Regions from separate parts of the Rossellomorea sp. H136 genome, predicted to be linked through region 1. Evidence: predicted binding sites of a transcription regulator. Region 1 holds the regulator's gene; the other holds the start of a gene.
What was found. Region 1 encodes Rex, which represses fermentation and respiration genes when NADH is low (regulators of the CRP and FNR family bind a similar motif). Its sites were predicted from a motif close to TTGTGAAATATTTCACAA; they were not measured.

Region 1 (10,040 bases):
AAGACAATCATACGTGGAACCGAAAGTTAGCTATTTATAAAACGTTCTCATAGCATGTTGCTGAAATAGAGGAGCAGAAAGAAGAATCCTCAATTAAGTCAGCCATTCCGGTAACCAGCTAAGCAGAACAAGGAATAAAGGTGATACACATTGCACTAGATGATGTGATAGGAAAACATCGAATTGATAAAGTGCTTTCAAATCTGCTTTCCATTTCTGATTAGGTGCAGGATATTTTTAATTAAACCCTTTGGTGCCATCCCCAACTCCTTAGCCATTTGTATATCCCTCTCATTCTACCGGCATCGTTTTTTTTGCCTCTGCTCAGGCTTGCGAATTCTTTTTTGTCGCCATCACCATATCCTCCTTTTTGTTCTATAAGACTATTTCACTATAGCGTGCAGAATTAGTCGATATTTATCACTTTAAATTTAGGCCCTTCAGAACAATACAAAGTTTTCCTTTAATCAAACGTTTGTTTAAAAAATACTACATAAACATAACGTTATAAATGCTCGAAGCAAAAAAGGACTACCTCCTTTTCATAGGAAGTAGTCCTTTACTTACAAACTATTTAAACATCAGGCAGCTTCACAATTTAGTGAAACGGAATTACATCATGCCGCCCATTCCACCCATACCGCCCATGCCACTCATGTCTGGCATGCCGCCGCCGCCTTCTTCAGGAATGTCCGCTACTACTGCTTCAGTAGTCAGGAACATTGCTGCTACAGACGCTGCGTTTTGAAGTGCAGAACGAGTTACTTTTGTAGGATCAACGATACCTTTTTCGATCATGTTTACCCACTCACCAGTAGCTGCGTTGAAACCGACACCTACTTCTTCTTTCTTCAGACGTTCTACGATGATTGAACCTTCTAATCCAGCGTTGTGAGCGATCTGACGGATTGGCTCTTCAAGAGCACGCAGCACGATGTTGATACCAGTTGCCACATCTGCATCCGCTTCGATTGATGCTACTTTATTGTATACGTTCACCAGGGCAGTACCACCACCGGAAACGATACCTTCTTCTACTGCTGCACGAGTAGAGTTCAATGCGTCTTCAATACGAAGTTTACGCTCTTTAAGCTCAGTTTCAGTTGCAGCTCCGACTTTCACGACTGCTACTCCACCTGCAAGCTTAGCAAGACGCTCTTGTAATTTTTCCTTGTCGAATTCAGAAGTGGATTCTTCTAATTGAGCACGGATTTGGTTTACGCGAGCTGCGATTTTTTCCGGATCTCCAGAGCCTTCTACTACAGTAGTGTTTTCTTTCGTTACGACTACTTTCGCAGCACGGCCAAGTTGAGTGATGTTTGCAGATTTAAGATCCAGTCCAAGATCCTCTGTGATCACTTCTCCACCTGTAAGAACCGCTAAGTCTTCAAGCATTGCTTTACGACGGTCACCGAAGCCAGGAGCTTTAACAGCAACGGCGTTGAATGTTCCGCGAAGTTTGTTCACAACAAGCGTTGCAAGTGCTTCACCTTCAACATCTTCTGCTACCATTAATAGTGGCTTACCTTGTTGTACAACTTGCTCAAGAACAGGGAGTACTTCCTGGATGTTACCGATTTTCTTGTCAGTGATTAAGATGTATGGATTTTCAAGAACAGCTTCCATTTTGTCAGAGTCAGTCACCATGTATGGAGATGCATATCCACGGTCGAATTGCATTCCTTCTACCACGTCAAGTTCTGTTGTGAAACCTTTAGATTCTTCGATTGTGATAACACCGTCATTACCAACCCGCTCCATTGCTTCTGCAATCAGTTGACCCACTTCTTCGTCAGCAGCTGAGATTGCCGCAACTTGAGCGATGGAATCTTTGCCTTCGATTGGCTTTGAGATCACTTTTAATTCTTCGATAGCCGCTTGAACCGCTTTTTCGATACCTTTACGAACGCCAACAGGGTTAGCACCAGCTGTAACGTTTTTAAGACCTTCACGGATCATCGCTTGAGCAAGGACCGTTGCAGTCGTTGTACCGTCACCGGCAATTTCATTTGTTTTGCTTGCTACTTCAGCAACCAGTTTTGCACCCATGTTTTCGAATGCGTCTTCCAGTTCGATTTCTTTAGCAATCGTAACACCATCATTTGTAATAAGTGGTGAACCGAATTTTTTCTCAAGTACCACGTTACGTCCTTTTGGTCCAAGAGTTACTTTTACTGCATTTGCTAATTGATCTACACCGCGAAGCATGGAACGGCGTGCTTCTTCGCTGAATTTAATATCTTTAGCCATTGATAAAGTCCTCCTCTTATTTAAATAAAGTATTGGTTTTGTTTATATACGAAGTTTGATTATTCGCCAACTACAGCCAGAATATCGCTATCACGAAGGATCAGGTATTCTGTGCCTTGGTATTTCACTTCTGTACCAGCGTATTTAGAGAAAATGATTCGATCGCCGACAGCTACCTCAAGAGCAACGCGCTCACCGTTGTCAAGAATGCGACCAGTACCTACAGCCATCACTTTACCTTCTTGTGGCTTTTCCTTTGCGGAATCCGGTAGCACAATACCGCTTGCTGTTTTTTCTTCTGACTCAACTAGCTCGATAACGACGCGATCACCTAGTGGTTTTAACAAGTGAAACAACCTCCTTGAATTATGTAAATGATATTTATTAGCACTCGATCGTTGTGAGTGCTAACACAACTATTATATTAATTAATTCGTTTTCATTTTGCAAGAGTCCTGCTTAAAATTTTTTTCGTCATATTTCTCTTTTTTTCACACCTTCCTATACTATGCCTCACCATATGCCTTTATTCTTAAGTTGATTGAAGTGTGACAATTCTAACAAAAACCTTAGATTTGAACAGTTCCTCTTTTCTTAGTAGAATTGTACAAGAGTGAGTTCAAGATGAAATGAGGTTATCCTCATCGAACAGGTGCTAAAGGAGATCATACGTTGAAAAAACATTTCGGATATATCTTAATTACCTATATTGTTATGCAGCTTTCAAGTGTTGTAGGCATCCCCTTATTATTTAAGATTGGTGTAGATGTGCTTGGTCAGCCCGAAGATACAGTTAGGAGTGTTGTTCCGGGATACTGGCTCGTCATCAGCTTTACGTTAACCCTGCTCGTTGTGTGGGCCATTCTAAGGAAGAGTGAAACAAGCACAGGACTTGAACGAACCGCTCCCATGAATGCAGGGGGGTCCATTGTATGGGCAGTGGTCGGGATCTTTATGGCGTTCATTGCTCAATCCGTCGCCATACAACTCGAGTATGCGCTTGGAATCGAGATGGGATCTGAAAACACTCAGATGATTATCAGCATTATTGAAAAGGTACCTCTATCCATGATGGTCGCTGCAATCATCGGACCTATACTGGAAGAGATTGTATTCAGAAAGATTATCTTCGGTGTTCTTTATGAAAAGATGAATTTCTTCTTCGCCGCGTTAATCAGCTCTGTTATCTTTGCCCTTGCTCATTTTGAGCCTGAGCATGTGATCTTGTACTCTGCTATGGGCTTTACCTTTGCGTTTCTTTATGTCAAAACGAAGCGGATACTGGTTCCAATATTTGCCCATGTTGCCATGAATACAACGGTCGTTCTAATGCAATCTATCTATAAGGATGAAATTGAAAAAATGATCAACGAAGCTGAACAAATACAAGGATTTATTGGAGGATTATTTCTATGAGGAGATCACCATTATTCTCAGGCGTGATCTATCTCCTTCTCGGTGTGCTCTTCACATACTTTGCTGTGCAAAATGTACAGGATGATGGTTGGGGATTTTTCGCTTATATGCTCGTCTTTCTGGCAACCCTTGATTTTGGTTCAGGGTTGCGGATGGTGTTGTTGCATTTCAAAATCAAAAAGAAAATAGAGAATAAAAAATAAGGATTGATCATTTGATCAATCCTTATTTATATCCTCGAACTGTTCCATTTCAAGCTTTTGTTCTGCTTCTAAAACCTTTTTATATCCGATTTTAGAAATCCAAATACTGATTTCATAAAGAAGCAGCAAAGGAACGGTTACCATTAAATGCGAGACGATGTCCGGCGGTGTAATGAAGGCCGCGATGACCAACAATACGAAGTACGCCACTTTTCTCATTTGCGCCAGCAGCATCGGGGTAATAATCCCCAGGCGTGTCAGAAACAGCATAATAACCGGCAGTTGAAATAGAAATCCAAATGGAATGGTTATTTGAAACAAGAAATGAAAGTATTCATTAATTCCAATCACTTGCTGGATATTCAAATTGGTTGATAAACCCATCATGAATTTCACAACATATGGAAACAAAATAAAATATGAAAATGACAATCCACCTAAGAAAAGAATGACAGAAATCGGTATGTAACTAAGCGTTACCTTCCTCTCTTTCTCATATAAGCCTGGACTTACGAACGACCATACTTGAAATAGAATGATGGGTGATGTCATGATGATCGCAATAAACATGATCATTTCCATATAGATTTTGAGAGGGTCTGTAATCCGAAAGGCGTTCATCGTCAATTCTTTCGCTTCATCTGCGTGCTGCAAATATCGAATCAACGGTTCCGCAAGAAAAAAGCTCCCAATTACCGCTAACAAGAAGAAAACGACTACAAACATGAGTCGTTTTTGCAATTCTCCTATATGTTCATAGACTGTCATGTCTCTTTGACTTTGACTCATGGCGTTCATCCTACCCTACTTAGCTTTTTTACTATTATCGTCCTCATCATCTGCTAAGCCCTTTGTTGCATTCTTAAATTCACGTAATGTATTACCAGCTGCTTTCCCTAACTCAGGCAATTTCTTTGGCCCAAAGATCAGTAAAGCAACAACCGATATTAATACGATACTACCTGCACCTAACATAATGAGACACCTCCTCTTTTACCATTCTATCATAACGTATTTACGAATTATTTTCTATTCGGATATGATTCCATCTTGTGACATTTCCGTGTCATCCTCTGAATAATGCTTTAAGAAGTATACCAGTGATTGAAGCTCAACTGCCAGATCAATATGATGGACGCGGATATGGTCCGGCACCGTTAATCTTGCAGGAGTGAAATTCAGGATTCCTTTAATATTTGAAGATACCAATCGGTCTGTGATATTTTGAGCAGAAGATGCCGGAACTGTCAGAATGGCCACTTCAATATCATGCCCTTCAAGACCCTCTTCTAAATCATTTAAATGAAAAACGGGTACATCGCTGATTTGTGTCCCAACCTTCTTTTCATCCACTTCAAAAGCCATTTCAATCTTAGTATTATTATTTTTTATGAAATTATAATGAAGAAACGCTGTACCGAGATTCCCTACACCTATCAGCACAACCTTCGTAATGGCATCTTGATCTAATGTCTTACGAAAAAAGGATAGTAGGTAATTGACATTATATCCATAACCCTTTTTACCTAACGCTCCAAAATAAGAAAAATCTCTGCGTATCGTGGCAGAATCAACCTTCACCGCTTCACTCAATTCTTTCGATGAAACTCTCTGCTTTCCCGACGAGTACAGATTCTTGATAAAGCGATAATATAGCGGAAGGCGCTTAGCCGTTGCCTGTGGAATTTTCGTTGTATCCTGGTTCATATTGTATTCCCCCACATCTATTCAAAACCTCTGATACCGCTTCCAAAATTGAAAGCATACAGAATTTAATACTCTACTAACCATCATACACTATATTTTATCCTAAGTGTACGAAGATTAATAGTCGATTTATTGCCGTCCCCCTCCCAAATACGGTACACTAGCACTATGAAATAGAGGTGAAACGTCATGATTCTACTACAAGTGAATCAACTAACGAAAAACTTTGGTGCAGATAATATCCTATCAAATATCAAGCTTGAAATACAGACAAGAGATCGGGTGGCTCTCGTCGGACGCAACGGGGCAGGAAAGTCGACTCTTTTAAAAATAATTGCAGGTCATCTCTCCTATGATTCCGGAGACATCACGAAACCAAAAGGGGTTTCCATTGGATACCTGGCTCAGAATACCGGCTTGGAATCTGATTTATCCATTTGGTCGGAAATGTTGACCGTCTTCGAGGAATTGCAGAGACAGGAAAAGCAATTAAGAACATTGGAGCAGCAGATGGCTGATCCTTCGGTGTATGAAAAAGAAGAGCTCTATCAACGCGTATTAAAAGAATACGATGAGCTTCAAGTCAGGTTCAAGGATTCCGGTGGTTACCAATATGAAGCAGATATCCGCTCTGTTCTTCACGGATTGAATTTCGCAGATTTTGATTACGATACAAAGATATCCACATTGAGCGGTGGCCAGAAAACCCGTCTCGCTCTTGGGAAACTTCTTTTAACCAAACCTGACATTCTCATTCTTGATGAGCCGACCAACCATCTTGATATTGAGACTTTGTCATGGCTTGAGACGTACCTTCAAAGCTATGAAGGAGCCGTCCTGATCGTTTCCCATGACCGGTACTTCCTGGATAGCGTCGTCAATCAAGTGTATGAGATTTCCCGGAACCGAAGCAAGAAATACCTGGGGAATTACAGTAAATACCTTGAACAGAAAGCGGAAGACTACGAAAAGGATCTTAAGATGTTCGAGCGCCAGCAACAGGAGGTCGCGAAACTCGAAGACTTCATTCAACGGAATATCGCCCGTGCCTCGACGACCAAGATGGCCCAAAGCCGCAGAAAAAAGCTGGAACGAATGGACAAGATGGATAGGCCTTTGGGTGATGAGAAATCTGCCAACTTTGCTTTTCAAATTGATCGTCCAAGTGGAAATGATGTTCTTCACGTCCAAGACCTTACCATCGGATATGGAAAAGACGAACAGATTTCATCTCACATCGACTTCTCTGTTAAAAAGGGAGACAGTATCGCTCTTGTAGGTCCAAACGGAATCGGGAAATCGACCCTTTTGAAAACATTGGTCAATAAACTGCAACCTCTTGAAGGAGCATATAAATTCGGATCAAATGTTTCGATTAGTTATTATGATCAAGAACAAGCCGAACTATCTTCCAATAAGACTGTCTTAAATGAACTGTGGGACGAATACCCAATGAAAATGGAAAAAGAAATCCGTACAGTACTTGGAAACTTCTTATTCTCAGGGGAAGATGTCTTAAAGCCTGTTTCCACACTGAGTGGTGGAGAGAAGGCACGTCTGGCACTTTCCAAGCTCATGATGGAAAAAGGGAATGTCTTGATCCTGGATGAACCGACGAATCATCTGGATCTAGACAGCAAAGAAGTGCTGGAGAATGCCTTGATTGACTACCCTGGGACGATTCTCTTTGTATCACACGACCGTTATTTCATCAATCGTATTGCTACAAAGGTTGTAGAACTCTCCAAAAGGGGATCGACCGAATACCTTGGCGATTACGATTATTATGTAGAGAAATTACAACAGCAGGAAGAATTGGCTGCACTCGAGCGGATGGAACAAGGAGTACAAGTGTCATCACAGGTGACCACTCAAAAACAGTCCCACAAGATCGATAAAGAGGCGAAGAAGCTTGAGCGTCAACGAAAACGCAGAGTAGAAGAAATAGAAGGTCTCATGGAAGGTCTTGAAGAAGACATCCAGTTAAAAGAGGATCTCCTCTGTGACCCTGAGATTTTTCAAGATCACGAAAAGGTTCAGGACATCAATGACTCCCTCACAAAAGCAAAAGAAGAGCTTGATTCTCTATTGGAAGAATGGACAGAAATCGAGGAGATTCTTCAAGAAGAACAATAATCCACAGGATTGGGGATAACTAGCGACCCCCGATCCTTTCTTATTCCACATCATTATCCACAATTCAAATCCCTTTCATCCTCTAAAAGCAGAGGTTTTCCACATAATCCACAATTCCAACGCAAGTTATCCACAAACTTTTCCAAAAAATAGGTCATTCATACTAGAGCTTTTTCACATAGTGTACACATCATTTATGTGGTTACTAACATTTTATCCACAGTCTGTTGATAAAACGTATGTTCGTTACTTTCTCCTCTCATTCACTCACAAGATATCAACAAAACCGAGAACAATAACTAGAACCAATAAAAAAGCTTAAACGAAGTTTCGCCTAAGCTTTCCCTTTTAGAAATTCTCTATATCAAGTCCAGGATGAGCATTCATATCCATGCTTCCTCTTTTTCCTCGTTCAAATAAAATCGTTCCAGCAGCTGCAATCATAGCTGCATTGTCCGTACAAAGGGATATCGGAGGGATGATTAACTCCACTTCCACCTCTTCAAATGCTTCTTGAAGGGCAGCACGCAAGCCTTTATTGGCGGCAACTCCACCAGCCAGTAATACTTGTTCCACTCCATATTCCTTTAAAGCTTTAACAGTTTTGGTCACTAACACATCAATCACACTGGCTTGAAAGCTCGCTGCCAAATCCTGTGGATGAATGGTTACTCCTTTTTGCTTCGCATTGTGTAGCGTGTTAATAACCGCCGACTTCAATCCACTGAAGCTAAAATCATAGGAACCCTCTTCAAGCCATGCACGGGGCAAATCAATATTAGGTTCCCCTTCATGAGCTAACCGATCGATATGGGGTCCCCCCGGATACGGAAGACTCAAGGTCCGGGCCACTTTATCATAAGCTTCTCCCGCTGCATCGTCCCGGGTCTCCCCGATCACTTGAAACGAACCGTGGTCTTCCATGAACACAAGCTCTGTATGACCTCCGGAAACAACTAATGAAAGCAGAGGAAACCTCATCTCTTTCACTAATCGATTGGCATAAATATGTCCTGCAATGTGATGGACACCCACCAAAGGTTTGTTATGAGCAAAAGCCAGTGCCTTGGCAGAATTGACACCAATCAGAAGGGCTCCCACCAAACCGGGGCCTTCCGTCACGGCGACACAATCAATTTCGTCCATCGTCATACCAGCTTGTTCAAGCGCTTCCTCCAGCACAAATGTAACCTGCTCCACATGATGACGTGAAGCAATTTCAGGGACGACCCCGCCGAACCGCTTATGACTTTCAATCTGAGACGAAACAATATTCGCCACAATCTCTGTTCCATTTTTTACAATCGCCACAGCTGTTTCATCACAGCTTGTCTCGATTCCCAATACAAACGTATCTTTTTTCATAAATTCACCCACATTACTAAAGCATCCTCTTGATTATCAGAATAATACCGCTTACGGATTCCTCCATCTTGAAACCCGAGCTTCCGATATAAATGTTGTGCCGGTGTATTCGATACCCTGACTTCGAGGGTCATCACACGAGCTCCAAATTCAATCGCAATACCCATGATCTTGCGCATGAGGCCTTCTCCCAAACCCCGCCCCCGATAATCCGGGAGCACAGCCACATTTGTGATATGTGCCTCATCCACTACAAGCCACACCCCACAGTATCCTGCAAGCTTGTCTTCATCCTCTGCAACGAGATATGTAGACAGGTGGTTATGTTCGATCTCATTCAGGAAAGCTTCCCGACTCCAAGGAATGCTAAAAGATTGATCTTCAATTTCCATTACAGCATCTAAATCATCAACCGTCATAAATCGTATATCCATATTCTAACGATCCTTTATTTTCTATTCAGATTTTTTTTGAGATTCCAGCCATTTCACTTCTGCTTCAGCCATCCGTATATAATTAGGGAGCACTTCATGCGCCGATGTCTCTTTCAGACCACTACCAATAAAAGCAAGCTCAGACGGACGTGGATTATGACTGACAAAAGGAGCGATTTTTGCTTGCTCTCCCAGGACTTCCTTAATCATGCTCTCGTGAAGGGCAACATCATTGCCGACAAAGAGTATATCTTTATTAAAATCTTTTAACTTCTTCATCCATTCTTCCAGCAGTATGTTGCAATCATCTTCCACACTAGTTAATTGATCTCCCTGAAACTCATAGATTCCAGTGTACACCTGTCCCCTTCTTGCATCGAACAAAGGAACAATATATCCTGTAAAATATCGTCCAGATGAAGCAAGTGCTGCAAGACTTGATACTGGAATGAGCGGGATGCCCAGAGACCATGCAAGGGTCTTTGCTAAGGTGACTCCTATCCGGACACCTGTATAGGAACCAGGACCA
Region 2 (10,040 bases), 1.2 Mb from region 1:
AGCATCTCTTCTTAACCAAATATACGTGTAGCGGAATAAACATCTTCTGATGGCACCCGGGTCTACTGCAAAGACACTTGGTCCACCTTGTGTTCCTTGCATTACCGTTTTTTGTGGTTGGAAGTTCGGTGGTGGTCCGGGTGGTGGTTGATTTTGTCCGCCTTGCCCGCCTGTAGGTGGTGGTGAGCTGGGTGCGCCTTGTCCTCCACTTGGAAAGCCTGGAAAGCCACCGCCAGATCCTTGACCTCCCCCAGGAAAGCCGGGGAACCCGCTACCTCCCCCAGGAAAACCAGGGAATAGTTGTCTGTGATCGTACATAGAAGAACCTCCTCATAAAGAATTCTCTTTATCATATGAGGAGGTCCAATGGGCGTGCGTGTCTATTCATTTTAACAAAGGGAGTAAATCAAGAATCCATCGCTTTTTTCATCACATTTTTCAGCATCTCTGCAGAGTGAGCGAATTGGGTTCTTTCTTTATCATTTAACGGAAGCTCGACGACTTTTCTGATACCCTCGCCATTAATAATTGCAGGGACACCGATGTATATGTCTTCCTGATCATATTCTCCATCAAGGAGAGCAGAAACGGTTAAAATGCTATTTTCGTTGTTAAAGATAGCTTTGGTAATCCTGGCAAGCCCCATGGCTATGCCGTAATAGGTTGCGCCTTTCCGTTCAATGATGTGGTAGGCTGCATCTCTTACATTGACGAATATATCATCGAGCTGATTCTGCACGTCATCTTGGTGGAGATCAATCAACTCACTTAAATGACTTGCGCCTACAGTCGTGTGGCTCCAAACAGGAAACTCAGTATCTCCATGTTCTCCCATAATATAGGCATGAATATTCCGTGTATCAATATCAAAATGCTCTCCGACTAAGTAACGAAGTCTTGCTGTATCGAGGATCGTCCCTGATCCGATGACTCTTTCTTTCGGCAGACCGGAAAACTTCCACGTTGAATACGTCAAGATGTCGACAGGGTTCGTCGCCACAAGGAAAATGCCGTTGAATCCACTATTCATGACAGAGTCTACAATGTTTTTAAAGATTTTCACATTCTTTTCCACCAGGTCCAGACGGGTTTCACCCGGCTGCTGGTTCGCTCCTGCCGTAATCACGACCAAGTCAGCATCTTTACAATCACTGTAATCTCCTGCAGATATTTTCATAGGGGAAGCGAAAGCAAGACCATGATTTAAATCACGTGCGTCTCCGTCAGCTTTCTCCTTATTCAAATCAATCATCACAAGTTCATGTGCGATTCCTTGATTCAAGAGAGCAAAGGCATAACTTGAACCTACAAATCCTGTACCGATTAAAGCTACTTTGTTAGTGCACTTGATTGTCATACGTCCTCACCTATTCACTAATTATTTGTAAATAAATTGGTCCATGAATCTAACAATGGCCAGATTAAAAGAAAGTAATAAAGCTTTAAGTATACGAGTGGAGATATTGTGAAGTAATTCACAATAAAATGATAACACGAAACAGATTGTTATTCTAGTCTGAAATATAGCCTAACATACATAAATGTGAATGAATTCACAAACTTGTCATACAGAGGAATGGACCCAGGTCCTTCTTTCAAAAAAAAGGGTTTTTTTTGATATGTGATGAATGTATAGAGGAAGAGGAGAGTTATGGGAGGTGTGTGTATGAATGTCAGGAGTGGGGATTTATATATCCGTCGGTTAGAGGAGGAGGATAAATACACGTTGGCAAGGTGGTTGCAGGATCCAGTGGTACTGGAGTTTTATGAAGGGAGGGACCGCCCCTTCACTCTTCAGATGGTGGAGGAGAAATTCCTGGCAGAGAGGGACGTCTTAGGTTGTCTGGTCGAGTATGAGGGGAATGAAATTGGTTATCTCCAGTATTATCAGCTTGATGAAGAAACAATGATACGATATGGTTACACGAATTTAGATGAAGTGATTTACGGTACGGATCAATTCATCGGAGAAGCGACATATTGGAACAGGGGAGTAGGGACGAAACTCATTCGAGCTGTAGTAGAGTACTTGCTCAAGAAAGAGGGGGTCCACCGCCTCGTGGTGGATCCCATGACTTGGAACACCAGAGCGATCCGTTGCTATGAGAAATGTGGGTATAGTAAAGCGAGAATACTACGGGAGCATGAGCTTCATGAAGGCAAACACCATGATTCCTGGTTGATGGAGTTCATTCCCGAATAAATGGGTGATTTCAAATGAATAGAAAAATAGAAAAAGCCATTGCATTGAGAGAGTCGGGAGAATATGCAGCTTCCATTAAAAGGTGGAAGCGATTGATTGGGGAAGAACCAGATAATGGTTTTCTCCATTACCAATGTGCATGGAGCCATGACGCAATGGGACTCGAAAGCGAAGCCGCTCCTTATTACGAGAATTCGATTCAATTGGGACTGGATGATAAAGATTTACAAGGCGCGTATCTTGGATTAGGGAGTACATATCGGACATTGGGAGAGTATGAAAAAAGCAAATCGGTGTTCGAGAAAGGAATAGGACGATTTCCTGAAAATAAAGTGTTGTCGGTCTTTTATTCTATGACCCTCTATAATTTGAACGAACACAGTCAAGCAATGGAGCTACTCCTGACATGCATTGGAGAATCATCACAAGACTCCACCATCGAACCTTATAAAAAGGCGATAACATTTTATGCTGGTCAATTGGACGTTGTATGGAAATAAGGGTAGCAGTTCTGCATGACGGCTCATTTTTATGGCTGGAAAGTAAATAGGAGTGAATGAAGTTGGCAATTACACAACTGTATCTAGTGAGGCATGCTCACTCGGAATACACCCCCGAGGAGTTAACCAGACCCTTATCAGGCAAAGGTAAAGTGGATGCTGAGCATGTAACGGAATTATTAAAGAATGAAGAGATTGATGCAGTATGTTCCAGTCCGTATAAAAGGGCGGTGGAAACCGTTGAAGGGACAGCCCGCTATATTGGTCAGGGAATCAATTTGTATGAAGAAATGAGAGAACGAACACTCTCTGGAAAACCAGTTCAAAACTTTGAGGAGGCAATCTCATTGGTTTGGGAGGATCCTGCTTTTTCCTTAGAAGGAGGAGAGTCGAATCTCATCGCTCAAAAAAGGGGCGTACAAGGGATATTTAAGATCATTGAAGAATATAATGGGAAAAACGTTGCGATTGGAACACACGGTAATATCATGGTTCTGATCATGAGTTACTTTGATCCTCAATATGATATCAGGTTTTGGAGAAAGCTTGAAATGCCGGATATATATTGTTTAACTTTTGGTGACAAAAATCTAAAAAGCGTCAAGAGAATATGGACACAACCAGCTGAATTTGCACCACAAAAAGACCGTTCATTATGAACGGTCTTTCGAGTATCTATATCGAGTTAATGAGGAAGGAATGCCAGCTGATAGAAGAACAGGACGGCAAAGATATACACGAGTGGGTGTACCTGCTTCCATTGCCCTTTTACTACTTTTAATAATGGATAAGATATGAATCCGAGAGCTATCCCGGTTGCGATGCTTGATGTTAACGGCATGCTAAGAATGATTAGAAATGCAGGGAAGGATTCATCTAACTGATCCCATTTAATATGAGAAATGCTCCCCATCATTAAGCTTCCTACGATGATAAGGGCAGGAGCTGTAATGGCTGAAATTCCTGATACGGCACTTACAAGAGGACCGAAGAATGCAGCAGCGATGAACAGAATAGAAACCGTTAATGTTGTTAATCCTGTTCTTCCTCCAGCGGAAACACCGGCTGAAGATTCGATATAAGCGGAGGTAGGACTTGTCCCAAACATCGCCCCTACAGTTGTTGCAATGGAATCCGCCAGTAGTGCTTCACGTGCTCTTGGCATCGTGTTGCCTTTCATAAGACCTGCTTGTTGAGCCACTCCGATCATAGTTCCTGTTGTGTCAAAGATAGTTACAAGTAAGAATGAGAACACAACGGCATATAGCCCGTATTGAAAGACATCGGCAAATGCTGTAAGAGGATTTGATACGATCAGTCCTTCTGGAAGATGTGGAAGAGCCACAAACCCTTCTTTAAATGATAATTCTCCTGTGAAGAAGGCAACGAGACCAGTGACAATCATTCCGATAAATAATGCACCATGAACACGTAAGACCATGAGGATAAGGGTAACAGCCAAACCGATTAAAGCTAATATCGCTGAAGATGAATGAAGATCCCCCAGTTGTACTAAATTCGTTGGATGAGCTTGGATAAGTCCTGTCAGTCGTAATCCGATAAAAGCAATGAACAACCCGATTCCTGCGGTGATGCCGTGCTTTAGATTTTGTGGTATGGCTTCGATCAATTTTTTTCTGAATGGTGTTAATGAAAGAATGATAAAGATGATACCTGCTACAAAAACGGCAGAGAATGCAACGATATAAGAAATATCATCATTTGCACCTACTACAGAGTACGTAAAGTAAGCATTCAATCCCATACCTGGTGCGATGGCAATTGGATAATTTGCGAACAAGGCCATCCATAACGTTCCGGCTACGGCTGAAATAATGGTTGCTAAGAAGACTTGATCAAATGGCACACCTGCGTCGGCTAATATAATGGGATTGACAACGACAATGTAAACCATTGTTAGAAATGTTGTAATTCCTGCCAGTATTTCAGTTTTAGGATTAGTGCCGTGTTCCTTTAATTTAAACATCGTAATACCTCCAATAAAACGAACATTAAAAACGCGCAACTTCTATAATATTCGGTATTAGATCCGATTTCAATAGAAAGGTATGAAATTTTTTTAAGAAAGAATCCTGAAACCCCTTCCAAACCCATATCATTTTCGATAAGATGTTATCAATTATAGAAGAATCAGTCTCTATAATGCCCAGTAAGTAAACGATTAACCACGCATAAGCTGACATTTCTTAAGGGAAGGAGCGGTACTAACGTGTATACACAATTAATAAACAAATCAATCTCCGAGCAGATTGAACTCATCACACGATCTTTAGTCGCTCTGAAAAGCTATAATGGGACAATTGGCGAAAGTGAAAAAGCCCAGTATATATATGAAATGATTTCTTCATTTCCTTATTTTCAGGAGCATCCTGATCGAGTCTGGCTCCAAGAAGTACCGAACGATCCTACAGGAAGGAAAAACGTGATTGCTCTCGTGAAAGGAACGTCATCGAAAACTGTATTATTCCATGCCCACTATGATACGGTGGGGACGGATGATTATGGGGCACTTCAAGATATGGCTCATGATCCCGACTTTCTTCAAAAGTTCTTTATGGACTATGAAGGAGAGGAAAAGGTAAGAGAAGATGCCCTCTCTGGAAACTGGCTGTTTGGGAGAGGGGCATTGGATATGCAGAGCGGAATTGCCGTACACATAGCGAATCTCTTGTACTATACGGGACAGGAAACGCCAGATGGACATTTACTTTTCCTATTTAATGGTGATGAAGAAAGTGAACATGCCGGAATGATTGCAGCATTAAGTGATCTTTATCGTCTGAAAAATGAGGGTTTTGACTATTTGGCAGCGATCAATACCGATTTCATTTCTCCGATCTATGATGGGGACTGTAAACGCTATATTTACACGGGTGCTGCAGGAAAGCTCCTACCAAGCTTTTATATATATGGAAGAGAAGCACATGTAGGGGATGTGCTGACATCCATCGATCCTACTGTGATTGCTTCCAAAATCAATCTTGAAATCAATCAGAACCTGGATTATCTGGAGGATATACCAGGTGAATTCACCCTGCCGCCATCTTGCCTGTATTTCAAAGATGACAAGCATACGTATAATGTTCAGACCCCTCTAAGCGCTTCTCTATACTTTAACTATTTTGTATATGAGAGAACTGCCCGGGAAGTGCTCTATGATATGAAGAAGGCAGCCTTAAAGGCAGTGAGTGAATTGGAAGAACGCAGTAAAAAACAGTTTGAGCAATATCGAAGCTATCATGGTTTCCCGGAAAGGGAGTTTTCATGGGAAGTGGAAGTGCTGACGTTACGGGAGTATATCTTCTGGCTGAAGGAAAGAGGCATTGATCCGGATCCTGTCATGAAAAAGGTCTTTTATGATATGGAGGGAGAAGACAGAAGAACGATTGCGTATGCCATGGTGGAAGCACTGCAGCATCTGGACCCCGATCGAACGCCTAGAGTGATCATTTTCTTCGCACCGCCTTTTTTACCTCATAACTTTGTGAATGAAGAAAATGAGTATGGCAAGAGGGTGAGAGAAGCCTTAGGGAAATGCTTAAATGATATAGCCAAAGAAACCGGCGAAGAATTTGTTATTAAAAGGTTTTTCCCATATCTCGCAGACGGCAGTTTTCTTTCTCTTCATGAAGAAGACGAGGATATTGACGTATTCAAAAAGAATCTTCCATTGATCGATCAGTTGTACCCTATTCCAATCGACATGATCAGAAAGCTGAACATCCCTTCTATTAATATCGGAGTTTACGGAAAAGATGGCCATCAGTGGACAGAGAGAGTGTATAAACCTTACACCTTCTCAGTGCTTCCGGAGATTATCCAGCGTGTGACGAAGGATTTATTGAAGATATGATGTGCTCATGAAAAAATAAAATTTTCAGACAGAGAGGTCATTCGCTTAGCGGTGTGCCTCTCTATTTTTATTGATTGGAACTGGATACGAAACTGGAATTGTCACAAAAAGGTCAATCCTAAAAGATGCATAAAGAGAACAAGTTTACTATAATAGAGTTATTGATTTGTGAAACATTTCACTAACTTTTAACTTTTGGAGTTGAGAGAAATTATGAAAGAACTGAATCGAATGGCTAAGCAGCAGAAATCATCCATGATGACACTTTACGGAACATCCCTATTAATGGGGGGAGTCGTAATTGGTCAAGCTTACTTGCTGGTTAGCATTGTAGATAAAATGTTTATAGAGGGAGAGGAATTTCAAGACATTCTCCCAATGCTTGGCGCATTGCTGCTTATTTTAGTGGGGAGAGCAGCCCTCACGTATGTGAATGGACGAACCGGAATCAGGATGGCTTCGAGGGTAAAGAGCGACTTGAGAAAGCGGCTCTTGAATAAGTGGGCAAAAAATCCACTGCAAGCGTCCATCCAAGGGCAGTCTGGACAAAAAGTCAGTACGATGATGGATGCTGTCGATGGGCTGGATGGGTATTACAGTCAGTACGTACCCCAAAGAATTCAAACGACCATCGTTCCGTTAATACTATTAATCACCATTTCTACTGAGCATATTTATACGGGTCTGATCATGGTCATAACGGCACCGTTCATTCCTCTGTTTATGGCGATTATCGGAGTGATGACAAAAAACAAATCCGAGAAGCAAATGGATAAGCTGACGGCTTTTTCTGGACGATTTCTCGATACACTGCAAGGATTGACTACCTTGAAGCTCCTTGGAAGAGGGGGTCAACAGAAAGAAGGGATCCGTTCTGCCAGTCTTGACTTTCGTGAAGCAACCATGGAAGTGTTAAAGACCGCATTCTTATCTTCCTTGATGCTAGAGTTTATTTCCATGTTAAGTATTGGACTGATTGCTCTTGAAGTAGGGCTCAGATTAGTCGTCTTTGAAAGCATTTCATTCTTCACCGCTTTCTTCGTTCTTGTGCTTGCCCCGGAATTCTATTTATCACTAAAAGAACTTGGGCAAGCCTTTCATACTGGTCGAGGAAGTATGGGGGCCGGAAAGAAAGTCATGGAGGAGCTTAAAGAAAAAGATCGACCTGTGCATTGGGGAGAGAAGGAACTCGAATCAATTGGGACTCCTGCCACAATTGAATTGCGTAATGTCGGGTTTTCCTACGGGGAAAAGGGATTTGTTCTTCAATCCATTTCGGCAGTCTTCCCTCCCGGCAGTCAAGTGGCGATCGTCGGTCACAGCGGAGCAGGGAAAACAACCCTTCTTCATCTTTTAGCAGGACTTCTTGATCCCTCTGAAGGAGACATCGTGATTGATGGACATTCGAGAAGTGAATATAGAGAAAGCGACTGGTTTGATCAACTGAGTTATATTTCACAGAATCCGTATTTATTCTCAGGCACAATCTCAGAGAATATTGCGGTTGGAGGAAGAGAAGGGGTCACCCGGGAAGAGATTGAATACGCTGCTGAAAAAGCAGGAATCTCACACATGATTGCAGGTCTCGATAGAGGGTATGACACACTAATCGGTGAAGCGGGGAGAGGGCTGTCAGGAGGAGAAAAGCAGCGTATTGCCTTAGCCAGGGCTTTTCTCAAAAAATCTTCTCTTATTCTCTTCGACGAACCGACAACAGGATTGGATCTTAAAACCGAGGGAATCCTTCAAACCTCCATTCAGGAATTATCCAAGGATTCAACGGTGATTACAGTGGCTCACCGCCTGCATACAATTCGTGAAGCGGATCAAATTCTGTTCTTGGAAAATGGGGAATTAGCGGGCATAGGGAATCATGAGAAGTTAATAATGTCCTCTTCTCGCTATCAGGAGATGGTGACAGCACAGCAAGGGGTGAATACATGATGAAAGAGTTAGGATTTGTCGTAAAGCTGATGATGAAGGAAAAGAAGGATATAGTGTATTCTATTCTTTTTGGCTTCCTGGCTGGAATGACCTCTGTGGGATTATTTGCTTCCAGTGGTTATTTAATTTCTAAAGCAGCTTTGGAAGTGCCACTTTACGCACTGACGGTGATGATTGCGCTCTTGAAGCTATTCGGTTTTACAAAGGCGCTAAGCCGGTACGCTGAACGTTATTTTTCCCATCGTGCTACATTCACGATTCTGGCTAATTTACGAGTCTCGATTTATGAAGCAATCGAACCGTTAGCGCCTGGGATTTTCGGTCGATACAGAAGTGGAGATCTTCTCTCAAGAATTGTCGGGGACGTAGAGAGCCTCCAGAATTTCTTTCTTAGGGTCTTTTATCCGCCGATCATTCTGGTGATGGTGTTCTTAAGTACGATTTTGTTTACGATGTTTTATTCTGTATCTGTTGCATTGATCCTTCTCGTGGGCCTTCTGCTGACGGGATTCGTCGTCCCTGCCTATTTTGCTCTTAAACAGAGAAAGTTTGAAATGACATTAAGAGAAAGAAGAGGGGACTTGTCTACTGAGGTAACGGAATTTCTTCATGGATTCAGAGACCTGAAAATCTATCAGAGACTGGAGGATAAAGAGAGAAGTCTTGTTCATGCATCAACAGGCTATGTGAGTGAACAGGAACGTGAGGGTATCCATTCCCTCTTTAGTCATTCAACCAATATCCTGGTTTCGCTTCTTATTTCATGGATCGTTTTAGCTGTAGGAGCATATTCGGTAGGATCAGGTCAACTGGATGGAATATACCTTGCTATGCTTGTCATGATCTCATTAACTGTATTCGAAAACGCCACCCCCATGGCAATCCTCCCTACACACTATGAAGATTCCCGCAGAGCGGCGTCCAGGCTCTCTTCTGTCATTCCCGAAGAGAGCATTGAGAGGGACGGACCTTCATTTGGTGGGAAACTTGGCGGGGAAGCTCCGTCCTTTCATTTGAAGAATGTAAGCTTTTCCTTTGAGGGAGAGGAAAGAAAGGCTTTGGATGGTGTGGATCTTAAGTTGCCTGCAGGTTCGAAAACAGCGATTGTAGGACCTTCGGGATCAGGGAAATCAACAATGCTTCAACTGTTATTGAATTTTTACTCAGTAGATCACGGATCTATTTTCGTAAACGATACTTCCATGAAAGATTTGGATAAAGAGTCGTTGTGGGAGCATGCCAATGTGGTTCTTCAAGAAAATCATTTCTTTTACGGCACTATAAAGGATAATCTTATGCTGGTGCGTGATGGACTGACAGACGGGGAAATGGAATCGGCATTAGAAAAAGTGAAGCTACGCAACTTTTCGTTAGAGGACACTGTACTGGAAAAAGGAGAGAATCTTTCTGGAGGAGAAAAGCAGCGATTGGCGATTGCAAGGACATTGTTGAAGGGGTCACCCTTATGGATGCTGGATGAACCGACGTCTTCGGTTGATGCGTTGACGGAGAAAGAGAT

Region 2: the regulator Rex is predicted to act here: its motif matches at 6,744-6,761, upstream of cydD (thiol reductant ABC exporter subunit CydD).

What each region holds. Positions count from the first base shown of each region.
Region 1 covers NZ_CM166371.1:258,560-268,599, reverse strand. Annotated here, with positions in the region: partial or broken gene ACYH0O_RS01520 (cytoplasmic protein) at 1-50, shown strand, start outside; gene groL (chaperonin GroEL) at 613-2,250, opposite strand; gene groES (co-chaperone GroES) at 2,310-2,597, opposite strand; gene ACYH0O_RS01505 (CPBP family intramembrane glutamic endopeptidase) at 2,923-3,666, shown strand; gene ACYH0O_RS01500 (YdiK family protein) at 3,663-3,869, shown strand; gene tatC (twin-arginine translocase subunit TatC) at 3,885-4,658, opposite strand; gene ACYH0O_RS01490 (twin-arginine translocase TatA/TatE family subunit) at 4,674-4,844, opposite strand; gene ACYH0O_RS01485 (redox-sensing transcriptional repressor Rex) at 4,899-5,576, opposite strand; gene ACYH0O_RS01480 (ABC-F family ATP-binding cassette domain-containing protein) at 5,766-7,712, shown strand; gene tsaD (tRNA (adenosine(37)-N6)-threonylcarbamoyltransferase complex transferase subunit TsaD) at 8,061-9,077, opposite strand; gene rimI (ribosomal protein S18-alanine N-acetyltransferase) at 9,074-9,511, opposite strand; gene tsaB (tRNA (adenosine(37)-N6)-threonylcarbamoyltransferase complex dimerization subunit type 1 TsaB) at 9,533-10,040, opposite strand, start outside.
Region 2 covers NZ_CM166371.1:1,494,097-1,504,136, forward strand. Annotated here, with positions in the region: gene ACYH0O_RS07550 (hypothetical protein) at 1-318, opposite strand, end outside; gene ACYH0O_RS07555 (L-lactate dehydrogenase) at 407-1,357, opposite strand; gene ACYH0O_RS07560 (GNAT family N-acetyltransferase) at 1,667-2,203, shown strand; gene ACYH0O_RS07565 (tetratricopeptide repeat protein) at 2,218-2,703, shown strand; gene ACYH0O_RS07570 (histidine phosphatase family protein) at 2,772-3,362, shown strand; gene ACYH0O_RS07575 (NCS2 family permease) at 3,389-4,690, opposite strand; gene ACYH0O_RS07580 (M20/M25/M40 family metallo-hydrolase) at 4,934-6,577, shown strand; gene cydD (thiol reductant ABC exporter subunit CydD) at 6,791-8,521, shown strand; gene cydC (thiol reductant ABC exporter subunit CydC) at 8,521-10,040, shown strand, end outside.